Regions from separate parts of the Nocardiopsis sp. SBT366 genome, predicted to be linked through region 2. Evidence: predicted binding sites of a transcription regulator. Region 2 holds the regulator's gene; each other region holds the start of a gene.
What was found. The regulator HrcA, encoded in region 2, represses chaperone genes, less so after heat shock. The targets are predictions, from matches to a motif close to TTGGCACTCTCNNNNNGAGAGTGCCAA.
Positions count from the first base shown of each region.

Region 1: a site for HrcA is predicted at 2,211-2,237, ahead of ADX84_RS07605 (FmdB family zinc ribbon protein). Genes of this name have one in related genera too.
Region 3: a site for HrcA is predicted at 1,418-1,444, ahead of groL (chaperonin GroEL). Genes of this name have one in related genera too.

Region 1 covers NZ_LAVM01000018.1:5,508-12,947, forward strand. Annotated here, with positions in the region: gene ADX84_RS07590 (M15 family metallopeptidase) at 1-390, shown strand, start outside; gene ADX84_RS07595 (MscL family protein) at 514-921, opposite strand; gene ADX84_RS07600 (SAF domain-containing protein) at 1,003-1,659, opposite strand; gene ADX84_RS07605 (FmdB family zinc ribbon protein) at 1,809-2,192, opposite strand; gene ADX84_RS07610 (5-formyltetrahydrofolate cyclo-ligase) at 2,447-3,091, opposite strand; gene galU (UTP--glucose-1-phosphate uridylyltransferase GalU) at 3,242-4,180, shown strand; gene glp (gephyrin-like molybdotransferase Glp) at 4,294-5,520, shown strand; gene moaC (cyclic pyranopterin monophosphate synthase MoaC) at 5,644-6,147, shown strand; gene ADX84_RS07630 (molybdenum cofactor biosynthesis protein B) at 6,140-6,649, shown strand; gene ADX84_RS07635 (GNAT family N-acetyltransferase) at 6,902-7,440, shown strand, end outside.
Region 2 covers NZ_LAVM01000045.1:13,879-21,318, reverse strand. Annotated here, with positions in the region: gene ADX84_RS15265 (histidine triad nucleotide-binding protein) at 1-202, opposite strand, end outside; gene ADX84_RS15260 (SigE family RNA polymerase sigma factor) at 557-1,087, shown strand; gene ADX84_RS15255 (hypothetical protein) at 1,084-1,803, shown strand; gene ADX84_RS15250 (16S rRNA (uracil(1498)-N(3))-methyltransferase) at 1,959-2,702, opposite strand; gene dnaJ (molecular chaperone DnaJ) at 2,699-3,841, opposite strand; gene hrcA (heat-inducible transcriptional repressor HrcA) at 3,846-4,859, opposite strand; gene ADX84_RS15235 (DUF3097 domain-containing protein) at 5,038-5,877, shown strand; gene ADX84_RS15230 (hypothetical protein) at 6,020-7,237, opposite strand; gene ADX84_RS15225 (DUF4870 domain-containing protein) at 7,226-7,440, shown strand, end outside.
Region 3 covers NZ_LAVM01000017.1:26,184-33,623, forward strand. Annotated here, with positions in the region: gene groL (chaperonin GroEL) at 1-1,252, opposite strand, end outside; gene ADX84_RS07355 (hypothetical protein) at 1,623-1,982, shown strand; partial or broken gene ADX84_RS07360 (PadR family transcriptional regulator) at 2,132-2,347, opposite strand; gene ADX84_RS07365 (ubiquitin-like small modifier protein 1) at 2,459-2,737, opposite strand; gene thrC (threonine synthase) at 2,800-4,059, opposite strand; SAM riboswitch class I at 4,073-4,213, opposite strand; gene ADX84_RS07375 (trehalose-6-phosphate synthase) at 4,484-5,923, shown strand; gene ADX84_RS07380 (GrpB family protein) at 6,145-6,750, opposite strand; gene ADX84_RS07385 (class I SAM-dependent methyltransferase) at 6,865-7,440, opposite strand, start outside.

The sequences.
Region 1 (7,440 bases), on a different contig from region 2:
GGTGGCTACCCCAACGGGCTGCTCCCGCAGGAGGCCCTCTGCTCGCTCTACGACGACAAGTTCCTGAGGGCCGACGCCGCGGTGGAGTTCCTCCAGCTGAACGTGGAGTACGTCGAGGAGTTCGGCGAGAACATCTGCATCACCAGCGCGTACCGCGACCTGCCCAACCAGCACCGCGTCTACGCCCAGGAGCCGCCCGGGTTCGCCGCCGTGCCCGGTACCAGTAACCACGGTCTGGGACAGGCGATCGACCTCGGCTGCGGCATCCAGAACTTCCGTTCGGAACGGTGGAACTGGATGGAGGAGCACGGGGCCAAGTACAACTGGATCCACCCGGCCTGGGCGAAGTCCAGTCCCTTCGAGCCCTGGCACTGGGAGTACGAGGGCTAGGTCAGCCCGATCCGCGGCCGGTTCCAACCGGCGCCAAGCGCCCGGAGGGCGGCCCCGTGGGGCCGCCCTCCCGTGTGTCGGGCCCGTTGTGTCGGGACGGGCGCCGAGACACCCCTCGGTGCCCTAGGAGACGGTCTCGGGCGTGACCTCACTGGTGCAGTGGGCGCACTTGCTGGCCTTCTTGTTGATCTCCGAGAAGCAGTGGGGGCACTCGCGGGTGGTGGCCTCCTCGGCCTTGATGAACTTCTCCATCAGCTTGCCCATGGGCAGGACCACGAAGAAGTACAGGACCGCCGCGGTCATCAGGAACGAGATCATGGCGTCGACGAAGGCGCCGTACATGAACTGGCTGCCGTTGACCTCGAAGTAGAGGTCCGCGAAGGTCGGGACCCCGCCGAAGATCCCCAGGAGCGGGGTGATGAACCCTTCGGTGAACGCCGAGATGAGTCCGGCGAAGACGGAGCCGATGACGACCGCGACCGCCAGCTGCACCAGGTTTCCCTGGAGCAGGAACTTCTTGAAGCCTTCCATGGAACTGCCCTACGTGTTCGTGATTGATGGGGACGCGCCCGAAGTGGCGCCCGGACAGCTTTCACCACCCCTGGTCATCGGTCAACCGCGAATCGTCACAGACAGCCGCGAAGAGGTCGCGTGCCCGGCCAGGGCCCGGGCTTCCTCGCTGGTCGCGGCGATCAGGACCAGCGCACCGCCCTCCCCGCTCGGACCCTCCTCAGAGGGCACGGCGAGAACGGGCCGGTCACCGACCACCTCGACGGCGGGCCCGGGTCTGGTGGGCGGCCCGCCGAAGTCGTCCGCGCCCGTCGCGGCCAGCACGTCCACTCGGCTGCCTGGGGACAGCAGACCGACGGCCCCCGGGTCGGCCACCCGCACCGGCACGGCGACCATGTCCGCCCCGTAGGGGAGCGCGGGCGGGTCGCTCAGGCGGGCGTCGGTCAGCACCTCGCCCCGGCGCACGGGTGCGTTCAGCGAGAGCCCGGCCGCCCGGTCCCCGGGCGAGAGCGCCCCGTCCGGTACGGAGCTCTCCGTCAGGACCAGGGGCGTGAGGTCCTCCTCGGACAGGGGCGCGGAGGCGTCGAGGTCCCGCGCGGCGACGAGCACCTCCGCCCGGGGTTGGGGCGGGGGCCGCAGGACGAGGACCGCGCACACCACGGCCAGCGCGGTCAGGACGGCGGCGACGGTACGGCGGTGGCGGTCGAGCAGGCGGAGCGGGCCGCGCCGGAGCCGGAACGCGGGAGGGGAGGTGCTCATACCTCCAACGCTAGGCCGGGAGAGGCGGCCCCGGAGGGTTGTCCACAGGGCGGATTCCCACCCCGGGGCCCGTCACACGGGGCCCGGCAGACAACAGAAGCGCCGCCGAGGGGTCTCGGCGGCGCGGCCACGGTCAACGGTGCGGTGGCTCAGCTGCTGGTCGCGGCGGTGCTGCCGCTGGTGCTCTTGCTGGTCGACTTGTCGCCGCCGCCCGTGCTGGGGGTGGAGGCGGCGGGGGTGGCGGTGGAGCCGGAGTCGGAGGAGGGCTTGGCGGCGTCGCCGGACTTGCCGCCGTTGCCCTCGGTGCCGCCCTCAGCGGTGTTGGAACCGGTCAGGGCGGAGCTGTTCGTGGTGGACTTGCCGCTGTCGGTGCGGTAGAAGCCCGAACCCTTGAAGACGATGCCGACCGCGGAGTACACCTTGCGCAGGCGCCCCTCGCACTCGGGGCAGACCGTCAGCGAGTCGTCGCTGAAGCTCTGCACGACCTCCATCTGGGCGTCACACTCGGTGCACGCGTACTGGTACGTAGGCACTGTTCCGGGTCCTCCTTGCTGGCACTCACACCCGTTGACTGCTAAATAGTACGCGTTCGCCGACCACAGCCGCGACAACCCCTCCCCCTGCGGCGCCGGGCGTCCCCAGGGTCGGGCCGTACCCGGTCGGGGGCCGCACGGGGTGCTCGTGTTCGGGGTGGGTGCGGGACACGACCGCCAGCCATAACGCCGCGACCCGGTGCCTTAATCCCCGGAGCCTCCCGAGAGCGGTGCCCCCGGGGTCCCGGCCAGACTCACACCGCCCGGCCGTCCGGGTTCCCTCCTGGCCAGGCCGCCGCGTTCGGGTCGAACACGTGGAGCCCGCCGCCCGGGGTCACGACCGCGTCCACCGGCCGGTCGTGCTCCTCCACGGGCAGCGCGTCCACGAACTCCTCGTCATGGACCACGGCGATCGCCGGGGTGCGCGGGCCCCTGTGGGGCAGCGCGCGGTCGTAGCAACCCGCGCCGCGCCCCATCCGCGTCCCGCGCCGGTCCACCGCCACGGCCGGGCAGACCACCGCGTCCGCGCGGCCGAGCACCTCGGGGCCGTACCGGTGCCCGGTCGGCTCCACCAGGCCGTGGCCGGCCGGTTCGAGGCCGTCCGGGCCCTCGTAGGCCGCCCAGTCGAGGGTCCCGTCGGGCAGGAAGATCGGTAGCAGCACGTACGTGCCCCGCTTCCACAGCGCGTCGACCAGACCGCGCGTGCCGGGTTCGCCGCCCACGGAGTAGTAACAGGCCACCGTCCCGCCCATGGCCAGCCAGCGGAGCCCCATCAACGTGTCGCGGACCGCGGAAGCCACACGGTCGCGCTCCGCCGCGCCCCTCTCCCGCCGCGCGGCGAGCAGGCGCGCGCGCAGCGCGCGCTTGGCGGTCCGGTCGTGGTCGTTCGAGGCACCCATGGGCCCAGTGTGGCACCGGACCCCGATTTCCTCCGAGGGGTGAACACGCGGTTGCGGTTTCCACGACTTCGCCCGAAACGACGGGGACTTCTCGGCCACGGGAAGTCATCGGTCCACGTAACGCGGGTTGTCTGTCCTAAAGTGCCGTTCATGAGCGCCGACACCGACCAGAAGCGATCCCGCACCGACGCCGCCGTGACCAAGGCGGTCGTTCCGGCCGCGGGCCTGGGCACCCGCTTCCTGCCCGCCACCAAGGCCACTCCCAAGGAGATGCTGCCGATCGTGGACAAACCCGCGATCCAGTACGTCGTGGAGGAGGCCGTCGAAGCCGGGCTCGGCGACGTCCTCATGATCACCGGGCGCAGCAAACGCTCCATTGAGGACCACTTCGACCGCGCCTACGAACTCGAGGAGGCGCTCGCCGCCAAGGGGGAGGAGGACAAGCTCCGCTCGGTCCGCGAGTCCAGCGACCTCGCCCAGGTCCACTACGTCCGCCAGGGTGAGCCCCGGGGGCTGGGACACGCCGTGCTGTGCGCGCAGGCCCACGTGGGCGACAACCCCTTCGCGGTGCTCCTGGGCGACGACCTCATCGAGTCGGCCGACCTGCTCCGCCGCATGATCGAGGTCCGTCAGAGCCACGGCGGCAGTGTCGTCGCGCTCATGGAGGTGGAGCCCGAACAGGTCTCCCTCTACGGCTGCGCGGCGGTGGAGACCACCGACGAGGACGACGTCGTCACCGTCACCGACCTGGTTGAGAAGCCCTCGCGCGAGCAGGCGCCCAGCCGTTGGGCGATCATCGGCCGCTACGTGTGCGACCCGGCGGTCTTTCCCGTACTGCACGACACCCCGCCCGGGCGCGGTGGCGAGATCCAGCTGACCGACGCCCTGAAGGAGCTGGCCAGGACCAGCCCCGAGAAGGGCGGCGGTGTGCACGGCGTGCTGCTGCGCGGGAACCGCTACGACACCGGGAACAAGGCCGAGTACATCCGCACCGTGGTCGAGTTCGCCTGCGGCCGCCCGGACCTGGCGGACGAGCTCCTGCCCTGGCTGAGGGAGTTCCTGGACCGCCAGGAGAAGCTCCGGGGCTGACCCGGGGGCACCGGGTCCGGGACGTCGGCTCCGGAGGTCGTCACAATGGGACCGGGGCCTCCCCCTGTGACGGGGGAGGCCCTCACAGCGCGTCCACGACCCGGAAGGACCTCATGAAGAGCGTCGAACAGCACATCTCCGACCTTCTGGGGCTGGTCGCGGTGCCCGAACCGACCGAGCTGGACCTGCTCCAGGCGCACGGGACCGTGCTCGCCGAACCGGTCGTCTCCCCGGTGTCCCTGCCGGGCTTCGACAACTCCTCGATGGACGGCTACGCCGTGCACGCCGCCGACCTGGCCGAGGCCACCGCCGACCGCCCCGTCCGGCTGCCGGTGGTGGCCGACATCCCGGCGGGTGACGCGGACCCCGCCGCGATCCGGCCCGGACTGTGCGCCCGCATCATGACCGGCGCCCCCCTACCCGAGGGGGCCGACTCCGTGGTCCCGGTGGAGTGGACCGACGGCGGCACCGTGGATGTGGCGATCCACCGCCCCGCGCAGGCGGGGGGTTTCGTAAGGCGCCGGGGTGAGGACGTGATGGAGGGCGCGACGGTGCTGAGCGCCGGGGTTCGCGTCGGTGCGGGGGAGATGGGTGTCCTCGCGGCGGTCGGGTGCCGCTCAGTGCCGGTCCGCCCTCGGCCGCGCGTGGTGGTGCTCTCCACCGGTGAGGAGCTGGTCGAGCCGGGCCGCCCCCTCGGTCCGGGGCAGATCTACGAGTCCAACAGCTACATGCTGGCCGCCGCCGCCCGGGACGAGGGCTGCGAGGTGTACCGCCACGGCTTCGTCGGCGACGACCCGGTCACCGTCTGGGACACGTTGGAGGACCTCCTGGTCCGCGCCGACGTGGTGGTCACCACCGGCGGTGTGAGCATGGGCGCCTACGACGTGGTGAAGGAGGTGCTCTCCACCAAGGGCACCGTGGAGTTCACCCAGGTGGCGATGCAGCCCGGCAAACCCCAGGGGTTCGGCACGATCGGACCGGACGACACTCCGATCATCACCCTCCCGGGCAACCCGGTGAGCGCCTTCGTGTCGTTCCACCTGTTCGTTCGGCCGGTCCTGCGCAGGCTGCGGGGTCTGCCCCCGAACCCCCTGCCGAGCGTGCGGGCGCGCCTGGCCAACCCGGTCGGATCGCCCCGGGACCGCCGCTCCTACCTGCGCGCGGTGCTGTCCGACCCCATCGCGCCGGACCCGGTGCCCGCGGTCGCTCCGGCGGTGCGCCAGGGCTCCCACCAGCTGTCCGCGCTGGCCGGGGCCAACGGACTCCTGATCGTCCCTGAGGAGGTCACCGAGCTGGCCGCCGGTGAGATGGTGGAGGTCCTGGTCCTGCCGGAGCCCTGAGCAACGGTCCGGCTGTCCCCGCGGAGGAGTACCGTCGTCCTGGGACACGCGCCGCGCGTCCCCGTGGCTGACCGTTCCGGGCTGCCGCGTGTTCCGTACCAGACGATGAGTGGCTCCACAGCGATGACCGACACCCCACGCCCGGAGGCGCACCCCTCCGGCCTCACGCACCTCGACGAGTCCGGCTCGGCGCGCATGGTGGACGTCTCCGCCAAGTCCGTCAGCGCCCGTACGGCCACGGCCACCGGCAGGGTCCTGCTCAACCCGGAGACGGTCGCGGCCCTGCGTGGCGGAGGGGTCCCCAAGGGTGACGCCCTCGCCGTCGCCCGGATCGCCGGTATCCAGGGGGCCAAGCGCACCCCGGACCTCGTTCCGCTGTGCCACCCGATCGCCGTGCACGGCGTGGACGTTGACCTGACGGTGACGGACGACGGGGTGGACGTCAGCGCCACGGTGCGCACCGCAGACCGCACCGGCGTCGAGATGGAGGCGCTCACCTGCGTGATGACCGCCGCGCTCGGCCTGGTCGACATGGTCAAGGCGATCGACCCGGAGGCCGAGGTGACCCGGGTGCGGGTCGAGGAGAAGACCGGCGGGAAGAAGGGCCACTGGAGGCGCGGTGAGTGACGCCGTGCACCGGGTCGCGGTGGTGACCGCCTCCAATCGCGCGGCGTCCGGGGTCTACCCGGACCGCTCCGGGCCGGTGATCGTCGAACGGCTCCGGGCCATGGGCTGCGCGGTCGTCGGGCCGTGGGTGGTTGCTGACGGCGCGCCCGTCGCCGAGGCGATCGAGCGGGCCCTGGACGAGGGCGTGGACGCCGTCCTGACCACCGGGGGTACCGGGCTCACGCCGCAGGACCTCACCCCGGAGGCGACGCGCCCGCTCCTGACACGGGAGATCCCCGGGATCGCGGAGGCCCTCAGAGCGGCTGGTCGGGAGAAGGGTGTGCCCACGGCGATCCTCTCGCGGGGCCTGGCCGGGATCGCGGAACGTTCCGGACACCGCGCGGTCGTGGTGAATCTGCCCGGTTCCCGAGGCGGCGTGCGCGACGGGATGGACGTCCTGGAGCCGGTTCTGGGCCACGCGATCGACCAGCTCCGGGGTGGAGACCATCCTCGGCCCGAATGACACCCGACAATGACCGGAATCACATCCGGGGCATTCCGGGAGCGGAGAATTGCTTGACCCCCCTCCGGTTTTCGGTGCTGGAGTGAATGGAGTTTGGAAACATCCGATTCTCGTGCAGTGAGGGTGACGCCCGCCACCTCACGCCCGCGGAGTGGAATACTGGAAGGCGTCACCGACACCGGGAGCTCCGCGAGCGCCGAGGGCCGGTGGCACGACCGCGCAGGGCGGTCCGGAGGGCTCGGAAGGACGGACGTGAACCGCAGACAGGGGTGGCCCGTCACCCTTCACGAAGGGCCGATCGCGCTTCGCCCTCTGCGCCTTCGCGACGCCCCCCTTCTCCGGGACACCCGGGCGCGCAACGCAGAGTGGCTGCGTCCCTGGGAGCCCACCTATCCCGAGATGCCGCTCCGCACCACCGGGCTGACGCCTTACGTGGCCATGCTCCAGGCCATCCGCCGCGAAGCCAGGCTGGGCTTGTCGATGCCGTGGTCCATCACCTACGAGGGCCGCTTCGTGGGACAGCTCACAGTGGGCGCCATCGTGTGGGGCTCGGCCAGATCGGCGCAGGTCGGCTACTGGGTCGACAGTGCCTACGCTGGGCGGGGGATCACCCCGACCGCCGTCGCCCTGGCCGTCGACCACTCCTTCTTCACCGTCGGACTCCACCGGATCGAGGCCAATATCCGTCCCGAGAACCGCGCCAGCCGACGAGTGGTCACCAAGCTGGGATTCCGTGACGAGGGGGTGCGCAGACGTCAGCTCCACATCGACGGAGCCTGGAGGGACCACAT
Region 2 (7,440 bases):
TGACCAGGGCGTCCACCAGCCCGGTGTCGGTGGCGGCGGCAGCGGCGGCGTCGGCGTGGTGCTCACGCGGGACGACCAGGACGTGGGTGGGCGCCTGGGGGTTGATGTCGCGGAACGCCACCGTGCGCTCCCCCTCGCGGACGATGTCCGCTGGGACCTCGCCCTTCACGATCTTGCAGAAAAGGCAGTCGGGGTCGACCATCGCTCACCTTCCGTCACGCGGGCCCGCGCTCGGTGGCGGCACCGCTCATTCGGTTCTCGGGATTGTCCGTTGCCCATGATGCCGCAGGTGCACGAAACGCCGCAGGTGCGCGGCCCACGGGGAGATGAACCCTCAACCTTTCCGCAACCGTTCCGATCCACGTTCCCCTCCAGCCACCGATCCGAGCGCGATAGTCTTTGGTCTCCGTGCGCGTCAGACTGTGGGCACACCCCGCTGTTCGGCCACGTCCGACGTGTTCGGATCGGAACGCACGTCTACTGGAAATGATGAGGTATGCCCTTTCGTAAACCCCGCGACAAGGGTGTGCGTCGAACTGATGTGACGACAGAAACCTTGGTGGCCAATGCCACCACGGCGCCACTCTCGGTCGAGTGGGACGCTGACCATGCCGTGACGGAGCTCTACCGGGAGCACTACCGTCCGCTCGTTCGGCTCGCCGCCCTGCTCGTGCGGGACCACGCGACCGCCGAGGAGGTCGTCCAGGACGCCTTCGTCGCCATGCACGGCGCCTGGCGTCGCCTCAGGGACCCGAACAAGGCCCTCTCCTACCTCCGCCAGGCGGTGGTGAACAAGGCCAGGTCGGTACTGCGCCACAGGGCAGTCGTCGAGAAGCACGCCCCCAAGGCCCTGCCCGACGCACCCAGCGCCGAGCACGGGGCCATGAACCTGCTCGAGCGCGAGGCGGTCATCACCGCCCTGCGCAAGCTACCCACCCGTCAGCGAGAGGCCATCGTGCTCCGGTACTACGGTGATCTGTCCGAGGCACAGATCGCGGACGCCATGGGCATCAGCCGAGGCGCGGTCAAGAGCCACACCTCGCGCGGCATCTCCTCCCTTCGCTCTGTACTGGAGCAGACGTCATGAGTAGCCCCAACGATAGGAACGAACCGGAGTTCAAGGACCAGCTCCGCCAGATACTGCGCGCCGAGGCCGACGAGGTCACACCCTCGGCCGAAGGCCTCAACCTCATCCGTGAGCGCACCGAGCGCCAACGCGGATCGTCGTGGTTCGGGCTGCCGTGGCTCCGTCCCGTGACGGCCGTGGCTGCGGCCGTGCTCATCGCCGCCTCGGTGATCATGTCGAGTCCGCAGGTCCGCGAACAGGTCCTGGAGATCGTCCCGGCCGGGGCCGACCGCGCGGGCACCCCGCCCGAGACCCAGTCCGACGGGGGCGACGGCGTGGCGGCTCCCGACCCGTCGACGGACTCCACCTCCGGCAGCAGCAAGCTGGAGGAGGAGGCGGGGGACGACCCCGAGGGCTCCCCCAGCCCCGACAGCTCGCCCTCCTCCTCGGAGGACGACGGTTTCGAGGCCACCTCCTCGTGCCCGCCCGGTGAGGAGCTCGTCCCGGCCGCGACCGACGGCGCCCGTGACGAGGACAGGAAGAACAAGGACGACGACCGGGACGACAGGGGCTCCGACAAGGAGACCTGCGCCCCGACCGACGAGCCGCGGGAAGAGCCCACCGACGAGCCCACCAGCCCCGGAGGCGGCGGTGACCCGGATCCCGACGAGGGCTCCGAGGACCCCGGCAGCGGTTCCGGCGGCGGCGGTGAGGAGGACGGGGCCAGCGTGAGCTGACCCCCGACCGCACCAGGGAACGGACATGACGAAGGGCCCGTGGAATCCTCCACGGGCCCTTCGTCGTGTCTTCCGTGAGTGTCCCGGCTACCCGGTCACGGTCACGGTCACCGGGGACGGACCCGGACCGTGTCCGTGTCCGTGTCCGTGTCCGTTCACCAGCGTCCCGTGCGGGCCTGGAGCACGGACAGTCCGGCCACCCCGGCTGTGGAGGTGCGCAGGACCGAGGGGCCCAGCAGGGCCCGGGCCGCACCGGCCGCGTCGAAGGCGGCCAGCTCGGCCTCGGAGATCCCGCCCTCGGGCCCGACCACCAGGACGATCCCCGAACCGTGGGGTTCCTCCGGCAGTGGGAGCTCCGAGAGCCGCCCCGCCCCCTCCTCGTGCAGGACCACGGCGAGGTCCGCCTCGGCGAGCAGGGCGGACACCCCCTTGCGGTCCAGTGGTTCGGTGACCTCGGGCGTCCGGGCACGGCGGGCCTGCTTGGCCGCCTCCCTGGCGCTCGCCCGCCACTTGGCCAGGGCCTTGGCACCCCGGTCGCCCTTCCACTGCGTGACACAGCGCTCGGCGGACCAGGGCACGACGGCGTCGACCCCGGCCTCGGTCATCATCTCCACCGCGAGCTCACCCCGGTCCCGTTTGGGCAGGGCCTGCACCACGGTGATCCGGGGTCGGGGCTCGGGTTCGCTCCGGCGTTCCACCACACGGCAGACGAGCGTGTCCTTGCCGACGACCTCGTCGACCTCGCAGCGCACGCGAAGGCCGAGACCGTCGGAGAGGTCGACGGTCTCGCCCTCACCGATGCGTCGGACCGCCACCGCGTGGCGTCCCTCCGGACCGTCCAGACGGATCCGGTCGCCCGCCAGCACGGCGGTCCCGACCAGGAAGACCGGCGGGGTCACTTGGCTCCGAAGGCGTCGCGGATCTTGGAGAAGAACCCACCGTGCCCGGGGCTGAAGCGGCCCGGGTTCTGGTCCTCCCCACGCAGCTCCGCGAACTTGCGCAGCAGGGCCTCCTGCTCCTCGTCCAGCTTGCCCGGGGTCTCCACGTCCACACGGATGCGCAGGTCGCCCCGGCCGCCGCCGTCGAGGTGGGTGACGCCCTTGCCGGGCAGGGTGATGACGTGGCCCGAGTTGGTCCCCGGACGCAGGTCGATGTTCTCGGTGCCGTCGAGGGTGTCGAAGGCGCACGAGGCACCCAGCGCCGCCGCCGTCATGGGGACGGTGATGGTGCAGTGCAGGTCGTCGCCGCGACGCTCGAAGGTCGGGTGCGGCTTCTGGACGATCTCCAGGATGATGTCGCCGCGCGGTCCGCCGTTGGGGCCGACCTCGCCCTCGCCGGCGAGCTGGATGCGGGTGCCGTCGTCGACACCGGCGGGGATCTTCACGGTCCGGGTGACCTTCTCCCGGACCCGGCCCTCGCCCGCGCAGTCGCCGCAGGGGTTGGTGATGACCGAGCCCTGGCCCGAGCACTGCGGGCAGGGGCGCGAGGTCATGACCTGGCCGAGGAAGGAGCGCGTGACCTGGGAGACCTCGCCCTGGCCGTGGCACATGTCGCAGGTGGTCCGGTGCGAACCGGCCGCCGTGCCCTCGCCCTGGCAGGTCTCACAGAGGATCGCGGTCGGGAAGGTGATCTCCCGGCTGACCCCGAAAGCGGTCTCGACGAGGTCGAGTTCGATGCGGATCTTGATGCTGCGTCCGCGCCGGACCCGTTCCCGGGGGCCGCGGCCGCCGGGCTGTCCTCCGCCGAAGAAGGCGTTCATGATGTCGTCGAAGGCGAACCCGCCAGCGTTGCCGAAACCTCCGGCACCGCCACCGCCGCCGGGGGCGAAGGGGTCCTGGCCCATGTCGAACATCCGACGCTTGTTCTCGTCGGAGAGGACCTCGTAGGCCTGGGTCACTTCCTTGAAGCGCTCCTGGGTCGCGGGGTCCGGGTTGATGTCCGGGTGAAGCTCGCGCGCGAGCCGCCGGTACGCCTTCTTAATCTCGTCCTTGGACGCGTCGCGACGCACCCCGAGAACCTGGTAATAGTCTCTGGCCACTGAGTTACTGTCCTGCCAAAATCTGTCCGACATACCGGGCCACCGCACGGACGGCGCCCATCGTCCCTGGGTAGTCCATACGGGTCGGGCCCACCACTCCGATCTTGGCCAGCGACTGGTTTCCCACGCCGTAGTCAGCCGACACGATGGAAGTGGATCGAAGGCCCTCGTGGAAGTTCTCCGCGCCGATGCGCACCGTGAGCATGGAGGGGTCCTTGGCCTCACCGAGCAGTCGGATGAGGACCATGTTCTCTTCCAGTGCTTCGAGCACCTCGCGCAGGCTGGCCGCGAAGTCGACCGCGGCCAGGTTGGCGGTTCCCGCCAGAACGATCTTCTCCTCGTGTCTTTCCACGAGGCTCTCCAGCAGGATGGAGAGGACCGCGACCGCGACGGGGCGGTCCTCCGGTGCGACCTGGGCGGGCAGGTCCTCCACCGCGTCCGGCACGTCACCGAGGTGTCGGCCCGCGATGGCGCGGTTGAGCATGTTGCGCAGGTCGTCAACCACGGTCTCGCTGACCGATCCCAACCCGTCGATGACGCGCTGTTCGACTCGGCCGGTGTTGGTGATGACGACCATCATGATGCGCTGGCCGCCGAGCGGCACCAGTTCCACGTGCTGGACCGACGAGCGGGTCAGCGACGGGTACTGGACGATCGCGACCTGCCGGGTGAGCTGCGCGAGCAGCCGCACCGTGCGGGCGACGATCTCGTCGAGGTCCACGGCACCGCCGAGGAAGGACTCGATGGCTCGCCGTTCGGCCGCCGAGAGCGGCTTGACGGAGGAGAGCCGGTCCACGAAGAGCCGGTACCCCTTGTCGGTGGGCACCCGTCCCGCACTGGTGTGGGGTTGGGTGATGTAGCCATCCTCCTCGAGGGCGACCATGTCGTTGCGAATGGTCGCCGGGGAGACACCAAGGGGGTGACGGTCCGCCAACGCCCGGGAACCCACGGGTTCGTTGGTGTTGACGAAGTCCTCGACGACCGCACGCAGGACCGCGAGCTTGCGCTCATCCAGCAACTCGCCACCTCCTGGCACTCCAAGGTCCTCAGTGCTAATTCTATGCCCGGCCGCAAACCCGCACGGCTACCCGCACGCAGTAACACGGGGACGGGGGTCGCTTCTTCCTTGTCGGATCCGCGACGTGCGCCACCCGCCAGCGGGCGTCCGGGGTCCTTCACCAGTAGACTGCACCACCGTGGTTACCAAGGGAACCGGCCGTTACGGCCGCGACGTTCTGGCGGGAGACTGGCGGCGACCGAAGAAGGGTGCGGTCCGCGAGATACCCCTCAGTCGTGACCTGGTCGTGGAGGACGCCGACGAGACCTTCTGCGGGGCCGTGGTGTCCTGGGACAAGGCCGCGGTGACCCTGGAGGACCGGGACGGGCGCCGCAGGGTGTTCGAGCTGGGTCAGGCCGCCTTCCTCGTGGACGGTGAACCCGTGACACTGGTGCGTCCGACGGAGGCCCCCAAGGGTCCGCTGCGCAGCGCCTCGGGGTCGATCGCGGTGACCGACGCGCGGGCGCGCACAGCCCGCGAGAGCCGGATCTACGTCGAGGGCGCCCACGACGCCGAACTGGTCGAGAAGGTCTGGGGCCACGACCTCCGTGTGGAGGGGGTGGCCGTCGAGTTCCTGGAGGGGGTCGACGACCTTCCCGCAGTGGTGGCGGAGTTCGAGCCGGGGCCGGGGCGCCGTCTGGGAGTCCTGGTCGACCACCTGGTTCCGGGTTCCAAGGAGAGCCGGATCGCCGAGCGTGCCCGGGGCGCGGACGTGCTCGTGGTCGGCCATCCCTACGTGGACGTGTGGCAGGCGGTGCGTCCGAGCGCGGTGGGGATCGGGGCCTGGCCCGAGATCCCTCGGGGTCTGCCCTGGAAGGAGGGCGTCGTGGACGCTCTTGGCTGGCGGATGGAGACGGGTGAGGCCTGGCGCCGCATCCTGGGCTCGGTCCGTGGCTACGGGGACCTCGAACCCTCCCTGCTGGGGCGGGTGGAGGAGCTCATCGACTTCGTCACGGGACCGCACACCGCGGAACACTAGGATTGTCACGATCACGTGGTCTGATGGATCCCCCGGGAAACCGCTCCCCCGTTTCCGTCGGGCGACACGGCCTCCGGCCCTCCGCGGTCGTCGGTACGGCCCGAATCCTTCGGGCAGACAGCAAGCGCCCCCAACAGCGGAGTCAAGGAAGAGCATGAGCGAGACCCCGTCCAGTCATCCGTCGCCGGACGACCCGCAGGGACAGCGGCGACCGCCGCAGGATCCCGCGCAGCAGAGCGGCGCGCAGCCCGGTTGGGGCCAGCCCGACGCGCAGGCCCACGGCCAGCAGCAGAGCGGGGCTCAGCCCGCCTGGGGGCAGCCCGCCGGAGCTCAGCCGCAGGCACCCGAGCAGTCCGGTCAGCCCCAGCAGGCGCAGGCCTACGGCCAGCCCCAACAGGCCCAGGCGCAGCCGAGCGGCGCACAGCCCGGGTGGGGTCACGACACGGGCGGTCAGCCCCAGGCGCCCCAACAGCCCAGCGGCGCACAGCCCGGCTGGGGGGTACCCGGCGGCGACCCGCAGCAACCCCAGCCCGGCTGGGGCCAGCCCGGGGCACAGGCCCCGCAGCCCCAGGCCTACGGCCAGCCCCAACAGGCACAGCCCGGCTGGGGACCCAACACCGGCGGTCAGCCCCAGGCGCCCCAACAGCCCAGCGGCGCACAGCCCGGCTGGGGAGTACCCGGCGGCGACCCGCAGCAACCCCAGCCCGGCTGGGGCCAGCCCGGGGCACAGGCCCCGCAGCCCCAGGCCTACGGCCAGCCCCAACAGGCACAGCCCGGCTGGGGACCCAACACCGGTGGCCAGCCCCAGGCGCCCCAACAGCTCGGCTGGGGACAGCCGCAGGAACAGGCGCAGGCGTACGGCCCACCGCAGACCGGTGCTCAACCCGGTTGGGGCCAGCCCGGGGCGCAGACTCCGCAGCCCCAGGCCTACGGCCAGCCCCAACAGGTCCAGCCCGGTTGGGAGCAGTCGACGGGCGGCGAGCCGCAGCAGCCCCACTGGGGCCAGCCCGAGGGACAGGCGTACGGCCAACCGCAGCAGAGCGGCGCACAGCCGACCTGGGTCCAGCCCGCCGGTGGCCAGCCGCAGCCGCAGCAGCCGCACTGGGGCCAGCCGGAGGCGCAGGCCCAGCAGAGCGGCGCACAGCCCGCCTGGGGTCAGCCAGCCGCTGACCAGGCTCAGGCTGGCTACGCCCCCCAGGGGTACGCTCAGCCGCAGTTCCAGCAGGCCCAGCCCGCACAGGCGCATCCCCAGGCCGGTTACGGGGAGCAGTTCCAGCAGCCCCAGCAGGTCTACGGTCAGCCGCCGGTCCAACAGCCCGCCGGTGGCGGCAACGACGTACTCGTCGCCATGCTCGCGCACCTGTCCGGTTTCGTGATCGCCTTCCTGGGCTGGATCCCGCCGCTGGCCGTCTACTTCGCCAAGCGCAACCAGTCACCGTTCATCCGGCACCACGCGTCGGAAGCGGCGAACTTCCAGATCACTATGCTGATCCCGTACGTCTTCGCTGGCGTCGCGTTCTTCGGCTTGGGTATCTTCTTCCCCGGCCTGTCCTGGATCGGCTA
Region 3 (7,440 bases), on a different contig from region 2:
GCGCGACGCCACCGCCGGGCAGGATGCCCTCTTCGACCGCGGCCTTGGCGTTGCGGACGGCGTCCTCGATGCGGTGCTTGCGCTCCTTGAGCTCCACCTCGGTGGCGGCACCGGCCTTGATGACGGCCACGCCGCCGGCCAGACGCGCGAGGCGCTCCTGGAGCTTCTCGCGGTCGTAGTCGGAGTCGGTGCGCTCGATCTCGTTGCGGATCTCGTTCACGCGACCGGCGATGGCGGTGGCGTCACCGGCACCGTCGACGATGGTGGTCTCGTCCTTGGTGACGACGACCTTGCGGGCGCGGCCCAGCAGGTCGAGCTCGGTGTTCTCGAGCTTGAGGCCGACCTCCTCGGTGATGACCTGGCCGCCGGTCAGCACGGCGATGTCGCCGAGCTGGGCCTTGCGGCGGTCACCGAAGCCCGGAGCCTTGACGGCGACGGACTTGAAGGTGCCGCGGATCTTGTTGACCACGAGGGTCTGCAGGGCGCCGTCGGCGACGTCCTCGGCGATGACCATCAGCGGACGGCCGGACTGGAGGACCTTCTCGACAACGGGCAGGAACTCGTTGTTGTTGGAGATCTTCGAGTTGACGATGAGGATGTAGGGGTCCTCGAGGACCGTCTCCATGCGCTCAAGGTCGGTGGCGAAGTAGGGCGAGATGTAGCCCTTGTCGAAGCGCATGCCCTCGGCGAGCTCAAGCTCGAGCCCGAAGGTCTGCCCCTCCTCGACGGTGATGACGCCTTCCTTGCCGACCTTGTCCATCGCCTCGGCGATGGTCTCACCGATCTGGGTGTCACCAGCGGAGATGGAGGCGGTGGAGGCGATCTGCTCCTTGGTCTCGACGTCCTTCGAGAGGTTGCCGAGCTCCTCGTTGATGCGGGCCACGGCGGCCTCGATGCCGCGCTTGAGGCCGATCGGGTTGGCGCCAGCGGCGACGTTGCGCAGACCCTCGCGGACGAGAGCCTGGGCCAGGACGGTGGCGGTGGTCGTACCGTCACCGGCGACGTCGTCCGTCTTCTTGGCGACCTCCTTGACCAGCTCGGCCCCGATCTTCTCCCAGGGGTCCTCGAGCTCGATCTCCTTGGCGATGGAGACACCGTCGTTGGTGATAGTGGGGGCGCCCCACTTCTTCTCCAGGACGACGTTGCGACCCTTCGGGCCGAGCGTGACCTTCACGGCGTCAGCGAGCTGGTTCATGCCGCGCTCGAGGCCGCGACGGGCCTCCTCGTCGAACGCGATCAGTTTGGCTGCCATTGAGTTCTTGTCCTCCCGTGACCGGGCTGATACGCGATGGGACGAGGCGTGCGCCCGCGACGGACGACCGCGTTCGCACCGGCAACCCTGCTGCCGGAGGACCACGATCTCGCAGCCTCGATCCGGTTAGCACTCGGTATAGGTGAGTGCTAACCACTCCCTTTTTTAGCACTCGGCCATGGAGAGTGCAAACGATGTGGTCACGATTTCCCCAGCTTCGGAAACAGCCCTGAACAGCGCGGACTTCCCTCCACAGGGCGGTTTGAGCGCTCGGCGAACAACGGACGAACCCCTGGTGGAACCGGGTGGCCAGGTCCTGCCCGCCCGGTGACCAGGGGCCCGCCGGTTCAGCCAGACTGACCACGGCATCATGCTGGCCGACGACGTGCCCGTCGCTCCCGGCTCCTACGCCCTGCTGGACGGCAAGGTCGTCCACGTAGACGCCCCCCAACGGAAGGAAGACCCCATGCGAGACGACCAGGCAGTGCTCTACGACCCGAGCACCTCCGACGAAGTGATCCGAGAGGTCCTGGACGAGACCGCGGCCCGTGCGGCGGGCGCGTACATGCGCGCGGCCCGTGCCGCCACCAGCCCGGCGGCCGCACGGGAGTACAAAGCCTCGATGAGGGAGGTCTGGAGGCTCAAGAGCGACTTCTCCCTCAGCCGGGAGCAGATGGTGGAGCACATTCTGCGCACGCAGGAGGACCTGTCCCGCTTGGAGAAGGGGTAGTTGGTGGTCGGCCCCAACCCTGACGAGGTGCGATCCGAAGAGCTGCGGATGATCTTCGACGAGGACATCACGGGCCTGGTCTTCGGGGACGTGGACGCTTACCCGACCGAGGAGAGACCGGTCTTCTTGCAGCCGGGTGCACAGCTCGCAGCGGAGGAGGTGCGGTCGGTGACCTCGCCCTCAGCCACGAACTCGCGGAGTCTTCCCTGTTCGGAGAGCTTGCGGAGCGCGTGGTAGAGGGAGCCCCATTTGACGTTGGCCCACTCCTCGGCGCCCCAGTCCATCAGTTCGCGGCCCGCCCGGTAACCGTGTGCCTGCCCGTGGACGCGCACCACACCCAGCACCAACAACCGCGTCGCCGACATCGCCACCCTCGTCCCCTGGAGAAACCTCCTCCCAGGTTACGAGGGTCCGGGCACGCGGCGGGGCGGGCACCGACCGGTGCCCGCCCTGTGGTTCGCCCACTGCCCGTGCGGTCAGCAGCCCCCGGCGACGGCGGGGATGATCGAGATCTGCTGGCCGTCCCGGACCTCGGTCTGCAGGCCCTTCTCGAAGCGGACGTCCTCGTCGCCGACGTAGACGTTGACGAAGCGGCGGACCTTGCCGCCGTCGTCGAGCACGCGGGCGAGGATGCCCGGGTGGTTGGCCTCCAGGTGGTCCAGGACCTCGGCCAGGGTGCCGCCCTCGGCGGTCACCTCGGACGCGTCGTTGGTGTAGGTGCGCAGGATGGTGGGCACGCGGACGCTGACGCTCATGGTGTTCGTACTCCTGGGACGTGGGTGCTGCGCGGGGTGGTGGACGTGGGGGCGAGTCCGGGTCAGGCCAGGCCCTCGGCCTTGAAGGCCTCCAGGGACGGCTTGATCGTGGCGGTGACGCCCGAGTCGACGGCGTTGAGGGTCTTGAGCCCATCGCCGGTGTTGACGATGACCGTCTCCGCCTCGGGGTCGAGCCTGCCCTCGCGGACCAGCTTGCGGAGGACACCGGTGGTCACACCGCCCGCCGTCTCCGCGAAGATCCCCTCCGTGCGGGCCAGCAGCTTGATGGCGTCGACGATCTCGTCGTCACCCACGTGTTCGATCGCCCCGCCGGTGCGGTTGGCGATGTCCAGCACGTACGGGCCGTCCGCGGGGTTGCCGATCGCCAGCGACTTCGCGATGGTGTCCGGCTTGACCGGCTGGATGACGTCGTGCCCGTCGGCCCAGGCGCGGGCGACCGGCGAGCAGCCCGTGGCCTGCGCGCCGAACACCTTGTAGGGGCGGTCCTCGACGAGGCCGACCCTGATCAGTTCCTGGAAGCCCTTGTCGATCTTGGTGAGCTGCGATCCGGAGGCGATCGGAATGACGATCTGCTCGGGCAGGCGCCAGCCGAGCTGCTCGGCGATCTCGTAGGCCAGCGTCTTGGAGCCCTCGGCGTAGTACGGCCGCAGGTTGACGTTGGTGAAGCCCCAGCTCTCGCCCGCCTCGTCGCCGATGAGCTCGGAGCAGAAGCGGTTGACGTCGTCGTAGTTGCCGTCGATGGCCACGACCTTCCCGCCGTAGACGGCGGCCATCACGACCTTGCCCTCCTCCAGACCGGCCGGGATGAACACGCACGAGTCGAATCCGGCACGCGCGGCGGCGGCGCCCACGGCACCGGCGAGGTTGCCGGTGGAGGAGCAGGAGAGGGTGGTGAACCCGAAGGTGCGGGCGGCCTCGACTGCGATCGCGACCACGCGGTCCTTGAAGGAGTGCGTGGGGTTGGCGGAGTCGTCCTTGACGTGCAGGGAGCGCAGGCCGAGTTCGGCGGCGAGGCGGTCGGCCCGGACGAGGGGGGTGAGGCCGGGGTTCATGTTGGGCAGGTCGGCCACGTTGTCGGGGACCGGGAGGAGGGAGCGGTAGCGCCAGATGTTCTTGGGGCCGCTCTCGATCTGCTCGCGGGTGACGGGCCCGAAGTCGTAGGCGATCTCCAGGGGGCCGAAACAGAACTGGCAGGCGAAGCTCGGCGAGAGTTCGTAGCGCTCACCGCACTCCCGACAGGACAGCGCGGTCCCGGGACCGAAGGCGCGAACGGAGGTGGGTTCAGCGGCGGCAATCGCCATGGCGAGGCGTCTCCCCTCATCTTCCCTGGTGGCCACCTTGACCCCAGGCCGGAGTTGGCACCTGCCTCGACGGGTCGCGTTGATCGCGGTTCCACATGTCGAGATGGTTGCCGGGGCTTCGCAGGGCCGGTCCCTCCACCCCTCTGGATGAGCAATATGAAGTTGTGGCGGTTCTTCTCCGAGAACGCACCGTCACTGTAACTGAGGTGCTGACCGATTTTCCACGCCGGGTGATCCGGATTACACAAAGCGGCTCGAATGCTGAGACGACACCGTCCACGTGCGGCGCGACCCGAGTACGGAACCGGCTCCCCTGTGACGGTGTCCACCGTTGCCCGCGAGGGGGTTTGGGGCGACTGTCCCTAGGCGAGACCTAGGAGGAGTGCGTGATCCCCAGAGCATCCTTCGTCGAGAGGACGACCACGTGGACAAGGCTCAGATCCTCATAGCCTCCAACAGGGGCCCGGTCTCCTTCTCCACCGCCGACGACGGCTCGCTTGAGCACCGTCGGGGCGGCGGAGGACTGGTCTCGGGGATGATCTCCGTGGCCACCGAGATCGACGGACTGTGGGTGTGCGCGGCCCTGTCGGACGCCGACCGCCGCGCCGCCACCGAGGCGCCGGGGGCCCGCCTGGACCTCGCGCACGACCTCGACGGCATGCGAGTCCACATGTTGGACATCCCTGAGACGACCTTCTCGGGCGCCTACACCGGGGTGGCCAACTCGACCCTGTGGTTCGTGCAGCACATGCTGTACGACACCCCGAACAAGCCCTCCTTCGGCTCGGAGTTCCGCAGCCAGTGGGAGGACTACGCCGCCTACAACAACGCCTTCGCGGAGGCGCTGGTCAGCGGTGCCGCCGAGAACGCGCGCGTGGCCGTGCAGGACTACCACCTGGCGCTGGTGCCGCGCATCCTGCGCGCCCGCCGACCGGACCTGCGGATCGCCCACTTCTCGCACACTCCGTGGGCCCCGCCCGAGTACTTCCGGATGCTGCCCACCCAGGTGGCCCGGGAGCTGCTGGAGGGGATGCTCGGCGCCGACAGGCTGGGGTTCCTGAGCCCGCGCTGGGCCGACGCGTTCCTGCGCTGCTGCGCCGAGATCCTGCGCGCCGACGTCGACCTCGAACGGCGCACCGTGGAGCACGGGGGCCGGATCGTCGAGGTGGGCGTGCACGCCCTGGGCGCGGACGAGGAGGGGCTGCGGGAGAGCGCGTCGGAGCCCGCCGTGGCGGACCGCAGGCGGACGCTGGGTGAGGCCGTGGGCGACACCCGGCTGGTCGTCCGGGTGGACCGCACGGAGCTGTCCAAGAACATCGTGCGTGGTCTGGAGGCGTACCGGGAGCTGCTGACGGCGCACCCGGAGTGGCGGGGCCGGGTCACCCACCTGGCCTTCGCCTACCCGAGCAGGGGCGACGTGCCGGAGTACCGGGAGTACACGGACTCCGTGCTGCGGATCGCGAAGGAGATCAACGAGGAGTTCTCCACACCCGAGTGGACGCCGCTGGTGCTGGAGGTCAACGACGACTACCCGCGGTCGCTGGCCTCGTTCCAGATGGCCGACGTGCTGCTGGTGAACCCGATCCGGGACGGTATGAACCTGGTCGCGAAGGAGGGCCCGGTGCTCTCGGAGCGGGACTCGGTGCTGGTGCTCTCGCGTGAGGCGGGGGCGGCGGACGAGCTGGGCGGGGACGCCCTGCTGGTCAACCCCTACGACACCGTGGAGACCGCCGAGGCGCTGCACCGGGCGCTGTCGATGCCCGAGGGGGAGCGCAAGGAGCGCCGGGGACGGCTGGCCGAGGCCGCCGTGGCACTGCCGCCGCGCCGCTGGTTCCAGGACCAGCTGCGTTCCCTGGACGGCTGACGGGGTTCGACGTGGGCCGCTCGGCCGCGGCGGGGGCCGGGTGCCGGGCGTCGGGACGCGTCGGCCAAGGACGCCAAGACGCAGGACGCCAGGAACAACGCGAGGGCGTGTCCCGTGCTGGACACGCCCTTCGGCGGGGTCGCGTTCCGGTCCACGACCGGCTGGCTCTCGGTCGGACTCCGGTCATCCGGTAAGTCACCGGGCGCCCGACCGGTATCCGGTCAGTGAGTCCGGGAGGTGGCCGCCTTCCAGGCCTCGGCCTCGGCGAGGAGTTCGGTGACGATGCCGGACTTGGCGTCGGCGTAGTCCTGGATGCGCTTCCAGGTGCGCTCGGAGAGTTCGCGCTTGACCGCGGTGTAGCGTTCCCGGGCCCCGGCGTCCGCGATGAGGTAGTCGCGGAAGAGCCGCATGCGGTCGATCTCCTCGCACCCCTGGCCGAACACGTGGAGGTTGAGGTTGACGCTGGGGCCCTTGAGGACCCGGTGTTCGTACCAGTCGGGTTCGGCGATGACCAGGGTGTATCCCACCTTCTCCAGGTCGTTCAGGTAGGCGGACTCATCGGCGGGGTCGGCGACCGCCATGACCAGGTCCACGCAGGGTTTGGCGGCAAGGCCGGGCACCGAGGTCGAGCCGACATGGTCCAGGGACAGCACGCGGTCCCCGAGCGCGCCCCGGATACGGGATTCCTCCTGGCGGAACAGGTAGGGCCACTTGGGGTCGGGTTCGGAGAGGCGCACGCGACCGTTCACCAGGTTGCGTGCCATGGGGTCGGAGGCGACCCGCCTGTCTCCTCGTGAGGGCAGAGAGGGCGTTTCGAGAGGCGACATTCCACAAAGCCTTGCCGTCCGGCGTACCCGCGTCAAGGCTTTCGACGTGCCTTACATATGCACGCGCATACGTGACACTACCGACCGTCGGATCGGCATGACCGAACGCGACGGTCAGGCCTTGGAGCGCCCCTCGGGGGTGGAGACCACCAGGACGAGCGAGCCCTCCCACTCGGGGAGTTCGCGCAGGTGGCCGTGGCGCGCGTCCCACGTGCCGTCGCGGAGGTCGCGGGAGAGGTGCTCGTGGAAGCGGGTGTGCGCGGCCTCGTCGACGAAGCTCCACGCCGAACAGGCCTGCCGGGCCCCGGGGTCGAGCAGCACCTCGGGGCGCGCGTAGTAGGCCTCGTTGAAGCCGTCCGAGCAGTCGAGCGGGATGGGCACCCGGGTGACGGTGGTCGTGCCGCCCAGCCCCTCGGCCAGAACCGACGGCTCCGGGTAGCGGCGCGCCTCGGTGTCCAGGACCTCCGGGCAGTAGTCGTACAGCCAGAAGTCGCGTACCAGGGCGGGGTCGCAGGTCAGCACCACGACGGGGCCCGTGGTCACTCGCCGGACCTCCGCCAGGCCCCTGCCGAGGTCGGACCACTGGTGGACGCTGAAGGTGGTCATGGCGGCGTCGAAGGAGTCGTCGGGGAACGGCAGCGACTCGGCGGTGCCGTCGACCGCCGCGGGCAGGTGCCCGGGGCGCCGGGC